One region of the Citrobacter sp. LJND-P06 genome, then DNA from elsewhere that is predicted to be linked to it. Evidence: predicted binding sites of a transcription regulator. Region 1 holds the regulator's gene; each other region holds the start of a gene.
What was found. The regulator PhoB, encoded in region 1, activates phosphate uptake and scavenging genes when phosphate is short. The targets are predictions, from matches to a motif close to CTGTCATAAAACTGNCNNAT.
Positions count from the first base shown of each region.

Region 2: the regulator PhoB is predicted to act here: its motif matches at 1,955-1,974, upstream of glpT (glycerol-3-phosphate transporter).
Region 3: the regulator PhoB is predicted to act here: its motif matches at 1,836-1,855, upstream of phnC (phosphonate ABC transporter ATP-binding protein).
Region 4: the regulator PhoB is predicted to act here: its motif matches at 1,220-1,239, upstream of kdgR (DNA-binding transcriptional regulator KdgR).

Region 1 is NZ_CP187317.1:3,503,288-3,506,485, reverse strand. Features, by position in the region: gene sbcD (exonuclease subunit SbcD) at 1-1,194, opposite strand, end outside; gene phoB (phosphate response regulator transcription factor PhoB) at 1,387-2,076, shown strand; gene phoR (phosphate regulon sensor histidine kinase PhoR) at 2,133-3,198, shown strand, end outside.
Region 2 is NZ_CP187317.1:1,474,874-1,478,071, reverse strand. Features, by position in the region: gene glpQ (glycerophosphodiester phosphodiesterase) at 1-464, opposite strand, end outside; gene glpT (glycerol-3-phosphate transporter) at 469-1,827, opposite strand; gene glpA (anaerobic glycerol-3-phosphate dehydrogenase subunit A) at 2,098-3,198, shown strand, end outside.
Region 3 is NZ_CP187317.1:4,207,153-4,210,350, forward strand. Features, by position in the region: gene crfC (clamp-binding protein CrfC) at 1-342, opposite strand, end outside; gene ACO7SM_RS19870 (zinc ribbon domain-containing protein YjdM) at 907-1,242, shown strand; gene yjdN (VOC family metalloprotein YjdN) at 1,363-1,809, shown strand; gene phnC (phosphonate ABC transporter ATP-binding protein) at 1,942-2,730, shown strand; gene phnD (phosphonate ABC transporter substrate-binding protein) at 2,795-3,198, shown strand, end outside.
Region 4 is NZ_CP187317.1:2,705,616-2,708,813, reverse strand. Features, by position in the region: gene ACO7SM_RS13005 (MFS transporter) at 1-1,074, opposite strand, end outside; gene kdgR (DNA-binding transcriptional regulator KdgR) at 1,251-2,042, shown strand; gene ACO7SM_RS12995 (YobH family protein) at 2,237-2,476, opposite strand; gene mgrB (PhoP/PhoQ regulatory lipoprotein MgrB) at 2,635-2,778, shown strand; gene ACO7SM_RS12985 (YebO family protein) at 3,160-3,198, shown strand, end outside.

The DNA of each region.
Region 1 (3,198 bases):
ATGTTCCCCGGCGAGAGTGTGTAAGGTGGCGCTGAACAACTGGTTGAGGCGTTCACGCTGGGGAACCTCCAGTTCTTCCAGCGCCAGACGACGCTCAAAAACCTCTTCCACACTCAGTTCGCTCAGGGTTTCGCGTCGCGCATTCACCATGCTTCGCTCACGTTGTTCCCGACTGCGCCGCACCAGCAAAACCTCTACCGGGAGGTCGTCGGTTAACGCCTGAATTTTTCGCTGCATATCGTGCAGGTATTCGTCGGTGGTGATTTCGATATCCAGCCACACCGGCGGGTGTTGCGCCGCGTTCTTAAACGACGCCAGTTGTTCGGTAATGGCCGCTAAATCGCCTTTCAGCACCGCCAGCGGCTGGGTGACCGGAACGGTGAGGCTCTCTATTGAATGCAGTTTTCCGTTTTCGAAACTCACCAGATGAACGCATTTGCTTTTGCCGCACTCATCAAAGCTCAGCGCAATGGGAGAACCGCAGTAGCGAATATGCTCCGTCCCGCCAATCACCTGCGCCCGGTGAATGTGCCCCAGCGCGATGTAATCGGCGGGGGGAAAATTTTGCGCCGGAAACGCATCCAGGGTGCCAATGTAGATGTCACGTACCGCGTCACTTTTACTGGCGCCGACGGTCGTCAAATGTCCGGTGGCGATAATCGGCAGAGGCTGTTCGCCGCGCAGTTCGCAGGCCTGTTGATAGTGCTGCTGATAATAGTCGGTGATGGCGGTGAGCAGATGCTGCTGTTTTTCGCGACCGCTAAGACCGGCCTGACTGGTGATGATGTCACGTGGACGTAAAAACGGGATCGGACACAACACAGCGCCTGGCGTGCCGTCGCGACGGTAAAGATAGTGCGGCGCGTGCCCGGCGCTGGCGACCACGGTGGTGTTCAGAAACGCCAGAATCTCGCGGGATTCGTTGAGCGTGGCGACAGAATCATGGTTTCCGGCCAATACCACCAGATGACAGCCTGTTTGCTGTAAATCGACGACAAAACGGTTATACAGCTCGCGGGCATAGCTTGGCGGCGAGCCCGTATCAAAAATGTCGCCTGCCACAATGATCGCATCCACCTGCCGGGATTGCGCCGTTTCCAGCAGCCAGTCAAGAAAGGCCTGGTGCTCGGCGGCGCGGCTTTTACTGTAGAAGTTTTGGCCGAGATGCCAGTCAGAGGTGTGTAGGATGCGCATAACAGTTCCATGGCGAAAAAGCGTGATCGGGATTATAACCTTTCAGAGAGGTTAATATCTTGTTTATGGGGTGTCATAAATCAACAATCTGGCGTGGGGATTGACACTTTTTTTCATAAAACTGTCATAAATCTGACGCATAATGGCGCCGCATTGATAATGATGACTAGCAACTCTATAACAGGGCAAATCATGGCGAGACGTATTCTGGTCGTAGAAGATGAAGCTCCAATTCGCGAAATGGTCTGCTTCGTGCTCGAGCAAAATGGCTTTCAGCCAGTCGAGGCCGAAGATTATGACAGTGCAGTGAACCAACTGAATGAACCCTGGCCGGATCTGATCCTGCTGGACTGGATGTTGCCGGGCGGCTCTGGCCTTCAGTTCATTAAACATCTCAAACGTGAGGCGATGACCCGCGAGATCCCCGTCGTCATGCTAACGGCCAGAGGGGAAGAGGAAGACCGCGTGCGTGGACTGGAAACGGGGGCAGACGACTACGTCACAAAACCGTTCTCGCCCAAGGAGCTGGTCGCGCGGATCAAAGCGGTCATGCGACGCATTTCACCGATGGCGGTCGAAGAGGTGATTGAGATGCAGGGGCTGAGCCTCGACCCGACATCGCACCGTGTGATGACCGGGGAAAACCCGCTTGATATGGGGCCTACCGAATTCAAATTGCTGCACTTCTTTATGACGCATCCCGAACGCGTCTACAGTCGGGAGCAACTGCTAAACCACGTCTGGGGCACCAACGTGTATGTGGAAGACCGTACGGTCGACGTCCATATTCGCCGCCTGCGTAAAGCGCTGGAACACAGCGGTCATGACCGCATGGTACAAACCGTACGTGGGACAGGGTATCGCTTTTCGACCCGCTTCTGACGCCTTGCTGGCCACCCGGCTGGCAGGGCTTTCAAATCGTGAATGGAGTGTGACGCGTGCTGGAACGGCTGTCATGGAAAAGGCTGGTGCTGGAGCTGATACTTTGCTGCCTCCCAGCCTTCATCCTTAGTGTATTTTTTGGTTATCTGCCCTGGTTTTTACTGGCGTCGGTAACGGGACTGCTCATCTGGCATTTCTGGAATTTATTACGTCTTTCCTGGTGGTTGTGGGTCGACAGAAGTATGACCCCGCCGCCGGGAAGCGGAAGCTGGGAACCGCTGCTGTACGGCCTGCATCAAATGCAGTTGCGTAACAAGAAGCGCCGCCGTGAACTGGGAAACCTCATTAAACGTTTTCGCAGCGGGGCGGAATCGCTGCCCGATGCGGTGGTGTTGACCACGGAAGACGGGGGCATCTTTTGGTGTAACGGTCTGGCGCAACAGGTGCTGGGATTACGCTGGCCTGATGACAATGGGCAAAACATTCTCAACCTGCTGCGGTATCCGGAATTTACGCAGTATCTGAAAACTCGCGACTTCACCCGACCGATCAATTTGGTGTTAAACACCGGACGGCATCTGGAGATTCGGGTGATGCCCTACACCGACAAGCAGTTGTTGATGGTGGCGCGTGATGTAACGCAAATGCACCAGCTCGAAGGGGCGCGGCGAAACTTTTTCGCCAACGTCAGCCATGAGCTGCGTACGCCACTCACTGTGTTGCAGGGCTATCTGGAGATGATGCAGGAGCAATCTCTGGAGGGCGCCACGCGGGAAAAAGCGCTGCATACAATGCGTGAGCAAACGCATCGCATGGAAGGGCTGGTAAAACAGTTACTGACGCTGTCGAAAATTGAGGCCGCACCTGTGCTCTTGCTCAATGAACGCGTTGACGTACCGATGATGCTGCGTGTTGTTGAACGCGAGGCGCAAACGCTAAGTCAGCAGCAGCACAGCTTCACGTTTGAGGTTGACAGTCAGCTTTGCGTGCTGGGCAATGAAGATCAGTTGCGTAGTGCGATTTCGAATCTGGTCTATAACGCAGTGAATCACACCCCGGCGGGGACGCATATCACCGTACGTTGGCAGCTCGCCGCGCAGGGCGTGGAGTTCAGCGTTGAGG
Region 2 (3,198 bases), 2.0 Mb from region 1:
ACGAACTCGATCTCTTCTTCAAAGGTATGAACACGGAAATCAGATTTACCCATCGGGAAACGCCCTGGATACGTCTGCACTTTCTTACCGTTTTCAATGTCGAAGCCTTCGGTAAATTTCAGCGACTTAATTTCATCCAGCGTGAAGTCGATGGCGTAGTAACGACCGTCTTTACGCGCACGGTCTGGAAAACGTTCGGCAACATCGGTGACCCGGTCAAGATAATGGTCATGGAGGACGACTAAACGGTCGTCTTTGGTCATCACCAGATCTTGTTCCAGATAATCTGCGCCTTGCGCATACGCCATCGCTTTAGCTGGCAGCGTATGCTCAGGCAGATAGCCACTGGCGCCGCGATGCGCGATCACAATTTTGTCGCTGCTGTCGGCCGCAATAGCACTGCTTCCCATCACCATTCCGGCCATCATCAGCGCCATGCTCAGGTTCTTTAGCGTCGTTTTCATTTGATTAACTCCCGCTGCGTTTCAGCGTCAGCTCTTCGTGATGACGTTTTTCGCCAATCATCACCACCACGAGAAGAATAACCGCCAGCACGCTGCCGCCGATCATCACCATGAAGCCACCGTCCCAGCCGAAGAAGTCAACGGTGTAACCCACAATGGCGCTCGCCGCCACGGAGCCACCCAGATAACCGAACAGGCCGGTAAAGCCCGCCGCTGTACCTGCCGCTTTTTTCGGTGCCAGTTCCAGGGCGTGCAAACCAATCAGCATGACCGGGCCATAGATAAGGAAGCCGATTACGATCATACATGCCATATCCACACCTGGATTACCCGCCGGGTTCATCCAGTAGACGATAGTGGCGATAGTCACCAGCGTCATAAAGAATACGCCGGTTGCCCCACGGTTACCCCGGAAGACTTTATCCGACATCCAGCCACACAGCAGCGTGCCCGGAATACCGGCATATTCATAAAGGAAATAAGCCCAGGAAGATTTATCCAGCGCGAAATGTTTCACTTCTTTCAGATAGGTCGGCGACCAGTCGAGGATGCCGTAGCGCAGCAGATATACAAACACGTTAGCAATCGCGATGTACCACAACAGTTTGTTCGGCAACACGTACTGCATAAAGATTTGCTTCGCCGTCAGCTCTTCTTCTGCATTTTCGTTGTAATCGTCCGGGTAGTCGTTTTTGTACTCTTCGATAGGCGGTAAGCCACAGGATTGCGGGGTATCGCGCATCATGGCAAAGGCAAAGATGGCGATAACAATCGCACCGAACGCCGGCATGTAAAGCGCCGCTTTCCAGTCGTTAAACCAGGCCATCCCCAGCAGGAACAGCAGCGGTGGAATACCGCCGCCCACGTTATGCGCGCAGTTCCAGACGGAAACAATACCGCCACGCTCTTTCTGTGACCACCAGTGCACCATCGTGCGGCCACACGGCGGCCATCCCATCCCCTGGAACCAACCACAGAGGAATAACAGAACGAACATAATGGCGATACTGGACGTTGCCCACGGTACAAAGCCCATGAACAACATCACTGCCGCCGCCAGAATCAGGCCCGCAGGCAGGAACACGCGCGGATTCGAACGGTCAGAAACTGACCCCATGATGAACTTTGAAAAACCATAAGCGATAGAGATCCCGGACAACGCAAAACCAAGATCGCCACGGGAAAAGCCCTGCTCGACCAGATACGGCATCGCCAGAGCAAAGTTTTTACGTACCAGATAGTACGCAGCGTAGCCAAAGAAAATCCCCAAAAATATTTGCCAGCGCAATCGACGATACGTCGGGTCGATCTCCGCCGCTGGCAAACGCGCACTGTGCGACGCGGGTTTAAAAATACTTAACATATATAGCCTCCGTGGCCGTGTTTAGTTTGAGATAGACACCGCAGTTCGTTCAAACAGCCCCTCTGCTCCCAGTGTGGCCGCGATGTTAAGGAAAGATACATGGCGTTAATGTGAATTACAGCACATATTGTTACGGAATTATGACAAATGTTCAAAAAGGCGCACGGAATCACGTTTCATTTTCGAATAATGCGCGATTATGCGCGAAATCAAACAAACCATGATTTTTATGTGGCTAAATGATAAAAAAACGAACAATGAGGAAAAACAATGAAAACGCGCGACTCGCAATCAAGTGACGTGATTATCATTGGCGGAGGAGCCACAGGTGCAGGGATCGCCCGCGACTGTGCGCTGCGCGGATTGCGCGTTATTCTGGTAGAGCGCCATGACATCGCCACCGGTGCAACAGGCCGTAACCACGGATTGCTGCACAGCGGCGCGCGTTACGCGGTGACGGACGCCGAATCCGCACGCGAGTGTATTAGCGAAAATCAGATCCTGAAAAGGATTGCTCGCCATTGCGTAGAGCCAACTGACGGCCTTTTTATTACCCTGCCCGAAGATGAATTATCCTTTCAGGCCACCTTTATTCGCGCCTGTGAAGAGGCCGGTATCCGCGCTGAGGCGATCGATCCCCAACAGGCGCGAATCATTGAACCGGCGGTAAACCCTGCGCTGATCGGTGCCGTCAAAGTGCCGGATGGCACGGTTGATCCTTTCCGTTTAACCGCCGCCAACATGCTGGATGCGAAAGAGCATGGCGCAACCATTTTGACGGCACACGAAGTGACCGGGTTAATTCGCGAAGGGGCAACGGTATGTGGCGTCAACGTGCGCAACCATCTGACAGGCGAAACCCAGTCTCTGCACGCGCCGGTTGTGGTAAACGCCGCCGGCATTTGGGGTCAGCGCATCGCCGAGTATGCCGACCTCAGTATCCGCATGTTCCCGGCGAAAGGCTCACTGCTGATCATGGATCACCGTATTAACCAGCATGTGATCAACCGCTGCCGTAAACCGTCCGATGCCGATATTCTGGTTCCTGGCGATACCATTTCGCTTATTGGTACGACCTCGACGCATATCGATTACAACGAGATAGACAGCAACCGCGTGACCGCCGAAGAAGTTGATATCCTATTGCGCGAAGGTGAGAAGCTGGCGCCGATAATGGCGAAAACGCGCATTTTACGCGCATACTCCGGTGTGCGTCCGCTGGTCGCCAGTGATGATGATCCGAGCGGGCGTAACGTCAGCCGTGGCATCGTGCTGTTTGACCACGCCGAACGTGATGGACTGGATGGCTTTATCACCATTACCGGCGGGAAGCTGATGACCTACCGCCTGATGGCGGAGTGGGCAACCGAC
Region 3 (3,198 bases), 700 kb from region 1:
CGGCAGTGCGGTCATCGGGCGATTGCGGTTGGGCAACACTTCCGTTCCGACAATTGCGTTAATGGTCGTCGACTTTCCCGCTTTCATGGTGCCAACGATAGCCAGAACCATTTCCAGCCGCGTAATTTTACGTAACTCATTGTTCAGCATAGCGTGTTGGGCAGCAATGCCACGGGCGCTAAAATGTGGCGGAAGAATACTCTCTCCACTGATGTCGTTTCCTTCACGCTCACTCTCCTGCATCGTCGGCGAAAATGCGGCTATTTGCCTCAGATGCGAGAGCGAGAGCAATAACAAACGCTCAGCTTCCTGACTTAATTCATAGATTGTCTGTGTGTGCATGAAAAAATTGTTCCTTAACGCAAATTTATATTACTTTTATTTAGCCGTAATTTTTATTATGAATTTTCGGCATATTTAATTACGTATAGAAAATATTAAAAAAAATAAAACCCTGAGGGTAATAAGGAATGCATCAACGCTTGCTGACCGCTTCTTGCTGACCGTTAACCATAAGAAAGATAAAGGGAGACGTTCAGTACACATCACTTAAATTATGATGAACATATAAATTTTCAGACTCAATAGCGTCATTCTTACCTACCTGAATTAGGGGGTAAGATTGTGCTCACTAACAAAAATCGAGGGTGTGTTAGTGCCGCTGGCAAATTATTATAAGAAGGTTTGCCTCACCTTATCTTAAATAGTAAAACGTAGCAATTTCCCTTAAAAAAATCGTCATGACATTTTTTTGCCCCCACCGCGACCTCCAGCCGCGGGGTGACATATTCTTAAGGTGGGAATAGTCCCGACAACGTTAAGGATTTTATGTATAATTGCGGCCTTTTTCGGCAATCTGCCATTTTTGGGCGCTTTTGCCCTTGCTGACCTTTTGAGGAAATCCACATGTCATTACCCCATTGCCCACAATGCAACTCCGAATATACCTACGAAGATAACGGCATGTTCATCTGCCCGGAATGTGCTCACGAATGGAACGATGCCGAACCGGCTCACGACAGCGATGAGCTGATCGTGAAAGATGCCAACGGCAATCTGCTGGCGGACGGCGATAGCATCACCGTGATTAAAGATCTGAAAGTGAAAGGCAGTTCTTCAATGCTGAAGATCGGCACCAAAGTGAAAAACATCCGTCTGGTCGAAGGCGACCATAACATCGATTGCAAAATTGACGGTTTTGGCCCCATGAAGCTGAAATCCGAGTTCGTGAAAAAGAACTGATTTTTGTAAGCCGGATTAGGCGTTTACGCCGCCATCCGGCATTTATTGCCCGGTGGCGCTTCGCTTACCAGGTCGACGATAACTACACTTAACTGGCTTCTTTTACCTGAGGTAAACATTATGCCGTTAAGTCCCTACATCTCTTTTGCCGGCAATTGCGCCGACGCCATCGCGTACTACCAACAGACTCTGGGCGCAGAACTGCTCTACAAAATCAGCTTCGGTGAAATGCCCAAATCGGCGCAGGACAGCGAGGACGGTTGCCCGTCCGGAATGACATTCCCCGATAACGCCATCGCCCACGCCAACGTGCGCATTGCAGGTAGCGATATCATGATGAGTGATGCCGTTGCACCAGGCAAAGCACACTACTCCGGCTTCACGCTGGTTCTTGATACGCAAAATGTCGAAGAAGGAAAGCGCTGGTTTGACAACCTTGCCGCCAAAGGTCAAATCGAAATGGACTGGCAGGAAACCTTCTGGGCACACGGATTCGGTAAAGTCACCGATCAATACGGTGTGCCGTGGATGATTAACGTTGTGAAACAACAGCAGCCGACCGAGTAACCTGGCGGGAGGCTCGCCCTCCCATTCTGTCATCAATCTCTCCTCAACTCTTCATCATCAAGTCACCAACTCTTAACAAAATCGTCACATTAATCCGCCACGATGGGGCCACTTTTTTAGTGAGGCCGCACCATGCAAACGATGATTCGTGTCGAGAAACTCTCCAAAACGTTCAATCAGCAGCAGGCGCTACACGCCGTTGATATGGATATCGCGTCCGGTGAGATGGTGGCTCTGCTTGGCCCGTCCGGTTCCGGCAAATCCACCCTTTTACGTCACTTAAGCGGGTTAATTACTGGCGATAAATCGCCAGGCAGCCATGTGGAACTACTGGATCGCACCGTCCAGCGCGAAGGCCGTCTGGCGCGTGACATCCGCAAAAGCCGCGCCCACACCGGCTACATCTTCCAGCAGTTCAATCTGGTGAACCGTCTGACCGTACTCGAGAACGTGTTGATTGGCGCACTCGGCAGCACGCCGTTCTGGCGTACCTGTTTTAGCTGGTTCAGCCCGTCGCAGAAACAACGCGCATTGCAGGCGCTGACTCGCGTGGGGATGGCGCAGTTTGCGTATCAGCGCGTTTCAACGCTCTCCGGCGGTCAGCAGCAGCGCGTCGCCATCGCCCGTGCGCTGATGCAGCAGGCAAAAGTCATTCTGGCCGATGAACCTATCGCCTCGCTGGACCCGGAATCGGCGCGCATCGTGATGGATACCCTGCGCGATATCAATCAGACCGACGGTATTACCGTGGTCGTCACGCTACATCAGGTGGATTACGCCCTGCGCTACTGCGAACGCATTGTCGCCCTGCGTCAGGGACAGGTGTTTTTTGATGGCAGTAGCCAGCATTTTGATAACGAAAGATTTGACCATCTCTACCGCAGCATGAACCGCGTCGAACAGAACGCGCAGGCTGCTTAACTTAACTGAAAAGACCAGGCGAGTAAGTGAAATAGCCTGGAACAATGCCAAATGAGGATGATAGATGAGCTATAAAGCCGTTGCCGCGCTGGCCTTCACCAGCATGTTCAGCATCAGCACCTTGTTAAGCCCGGCTCATGCCGAAGAACAGGAAAAAGCGCTGAACTTTGGCATTATTTCGACCGAATCACAGCAAAACCTGAAGCCGCAGTGGGAACCGTTCCTGAAAGACATGGAAAAGTCGCTGGGCATAAAAGTGAATGCTTTCTTCGCCCCGGACTACGCCGGGATCATTCAGGGGATGCGCTTTAACAAAGTCGACATCGCCTGGTACGGCAACCTTTCGGCGATGGAAGCGGTGGATCGCGCCAACGGTCAGGTCTTTGCCCAGACGGTCGCCGCCGATGGATCCCCCGGTTACTGGAGCGTGTTGATCGTCAATAAAGACAGTCCGATCAACAACCTGAA
Region 4 (3,198 bases), 800 kb from region 1:
GGGGGAGGTCGGCAACAATACCAGGGAAAATAGGCCTGCCGCCATCACCGCCAACCCCAATGCACCCAGCAGACCCGCGTGTACCTTTTCGATCAAGTAACCGGCAAGCGGCGCCATCACCATGGTGGCTAGCGGCCAGGGCGTTAACAACAGGCCGGTTTCCACTTCGCTTCGGCCTAAAACGGTTTGCAGGTAAAAAGGCAGGGACACCAGGGCGAGCATTTGCGCGCAGAATGAACAAATCGAGGTGCCAATAGAGAGGGAAAAGAGTGGGATTCGCAGCAAGTCTACCGGCAGTAAAGGAACCGGAAGCGAGAGCTGGCGGCGGATAAAGAAAAAACCGACAACAAGCATGATGGCTGCCTCGGCACCGATTAACAGGAGTGACTGCCCCTGGGCGAATCCACTCAGTGCTGTGATCAGCAGTCCAAACGTTAAGGCGTTCATCACGGCGCTCGGCAGGTCAAAGCGCGGTTTCTTACTGCGTGAGGCGTTGGGCGGCAAAAAGCGCATTGCCAGTAGCAATGCCAGAATGCCTAACGGAACGTTAATCAGAAATAACCACTGCCACGACGCGACTGAGAGGATGGCGGCAGCCAGCGTGGGGCCTGCCGCTGATGATACCGCGACGATGAATGAGTTAATGCCCATTCCCCGTCCAAGTTGGCGCTGGGGAAATATAAGGCGAATGAGCGCGGTGTTGACACTCATCAGCGCCGCCCCGCCAAATCCCTGGGCGACGCGCGCCATCGTCAGCATTTGCAATGAGTCAGACAAGGCACAAAACAGCGATGCCAGCAGGAAAATAACTAACCCGCATTTGTATATTCGTCGATAACCAAACATATCCCCCAAAAATGATAGAGAGAGCAGGGACACCACAATGGCAATTTGGTAGGCGTTAACCACCCAGATAGAACTGGCGGGTGAAGCCTGAAGGTCGGTGGCTATCGTTGGGAGCGCGACGTTCGCAATTGCACCGTCGAGGACTGCCATCGAAATACCAATAACGATGGTGAGAATGGCACCGTACCGTTGAGGAACGGGCAATCCATCTGTCTGGCATTTTTCCATATGAATTCAGAGTCTTTTGGGGATTATGATCAGAGTAATTATTTTAGCATTGATATTCAGGGCTTATGTCGCAGAATTGTCACTAAGTGAGCAAAGATGGATTGCGGGCAATGTAACGGGAAATTATAATAAAAAATTGTTCTGATTTTTATAAAACACTCGCAATGAGGTGATAAATGGCTATCGCAGATCTGGATAAACAACCTGATTCTGTATCTTCCGTGCTGAAGGTGTTTGGCATTTTACAGGCGCTGGGGGAAGAGCGCGAAATTGGTATTACCGAGTTGTCGCAACGTGTCATGATGTCGAAAAGCACCGTTTATCGCTTTTTGCAGACCATGAAGACGCTGGGATATGTGGCTCAGGAAGGCGAATCAGAAAAATATTCACTGACCCTGAAACTGTTCGAATTAGGCGCACGTGCGTTACAGAATGTTGATCTGATCCGTAGCGCTGATATTCAAATGCGTGAGCTTTCGCGTCTGACGAAAGAGACAGTACACCTCGGTGCGCTGGACGAAGACAGTATCGTTTACATTCACAAAATTGATTCTATGTACAATCTGCGTATGTACTCGCGGGTTGGACGTCGTAACCCGCTGTACAGTACCGCGATTGGTAAAGTGCTGTTGGCCTGGCGCGATCGTGATGAAGTCAAACAGATTATGGAAGGGGTTGAGTATAAACGCAGCACTGACCGTACTATAACTTCTACTGATGAATTGCTGACATTGCTGGATAAAGTCCGCGAACAGGGTTATGGCGAAGATAACGAAGAGCAGGAAGAAGGTTTACGCTGTATTGGCGTACCGGTATTCGATCGCTTCGGGGTTGTCATTGCGGGTCTGAGTATCTCCTTCCCGACGCTGCGCTTCTCAGAAGAGCGTTTGCACGAGTATGTTGCCATGCTGCACACGGCGGCACGCAAGATCTCCGAACAAATGGGCTATAACGACTACCCGTTCTAAGTCGCGATCGCTTCCTGATATTAAAAGCCAGACAGCACAGACAGGTGGCTGGCTTTTAATATATGACGTAACCGTTTACCGCTGGGATCTTTTCACGAGTAGAGAAGTACATATTAGTGAAGCTTAATTGGATGAACAAAAAATAAATAAGGCATAACAGGGTTATGCCCTGGTGAAATATTCGACAAACAGATTTAGTTATTATCAACCACAACCGTACTTTTTCGTAATACAGGGCAATCTGTCAGACCGATAATACCGCTATTAGTGTGAATATACTGTGCCGTGCTGGTGCCCCGGGCGGTCAGATAGTGGCATTGCAAGCCCAGACCCGCCGCATTCTCCTGACTCCCAATCAAAATCCCATAACCGCTGAGGAGTAAACCTATCCATACCAGAGCAAGCAAGACAATCGCGCGAATGATCAAACGCATTACAACCTCTTTTTCTTTTTTCGTTATAATAAGAGTAGCCTCTACATCTGCTGATACAAGTGAATCATTCCTAAAAATACATAATGCCGCTACAGTTAGCCCCGGTTTAGGTAACGCATGGTAATTTAGAGTCATAAGATGTGGATTCGGAGAACGGAGTGAAAAAGTTTCGGTGGGTATTCCTGATAATTGGCGTGCTGGTTTGCCTGCTGCTTTGGGCGCAGGTGTTCAACATCATGTGCGATCAGGATGTACAATTTTTCAGCGGTATTTGTGCCATCAATAAATTTATTCCCTGGTGACCGCATTTTTACAATAGGTGATTACCTTCTCGTGAGCTGTAACCCTATACCTGTTGAGATTGAAAAATAAACTGATCAGGTATCATCAGGTCTGTGGTGGTGAAAAATGAGGCCGTGCCGATAATTGAGCCCCGGTGGGAGTAGACAGACCTGGCGGCACCAGGGATGGCGGCCACCTTCAGCGTATCATTCAATACAACTGATGAATAAACGGTCTTAGTGCAGGAATTTTGCCGTCTTCTACTCACTCAGGCACAACGCCATTTAAATTTTTGAAAGAGCAGTCGTACAAATCTGTACTCATATAAATGCCCACCCCCATATAGGTTACAGTTGTTGTGTAGCAGTGCTAAAATGCCCCGTCTACATTGAGGTGGTAAAATGAACGAAGTTCTGAACTCTGGCGCGCTGACTTTCGCG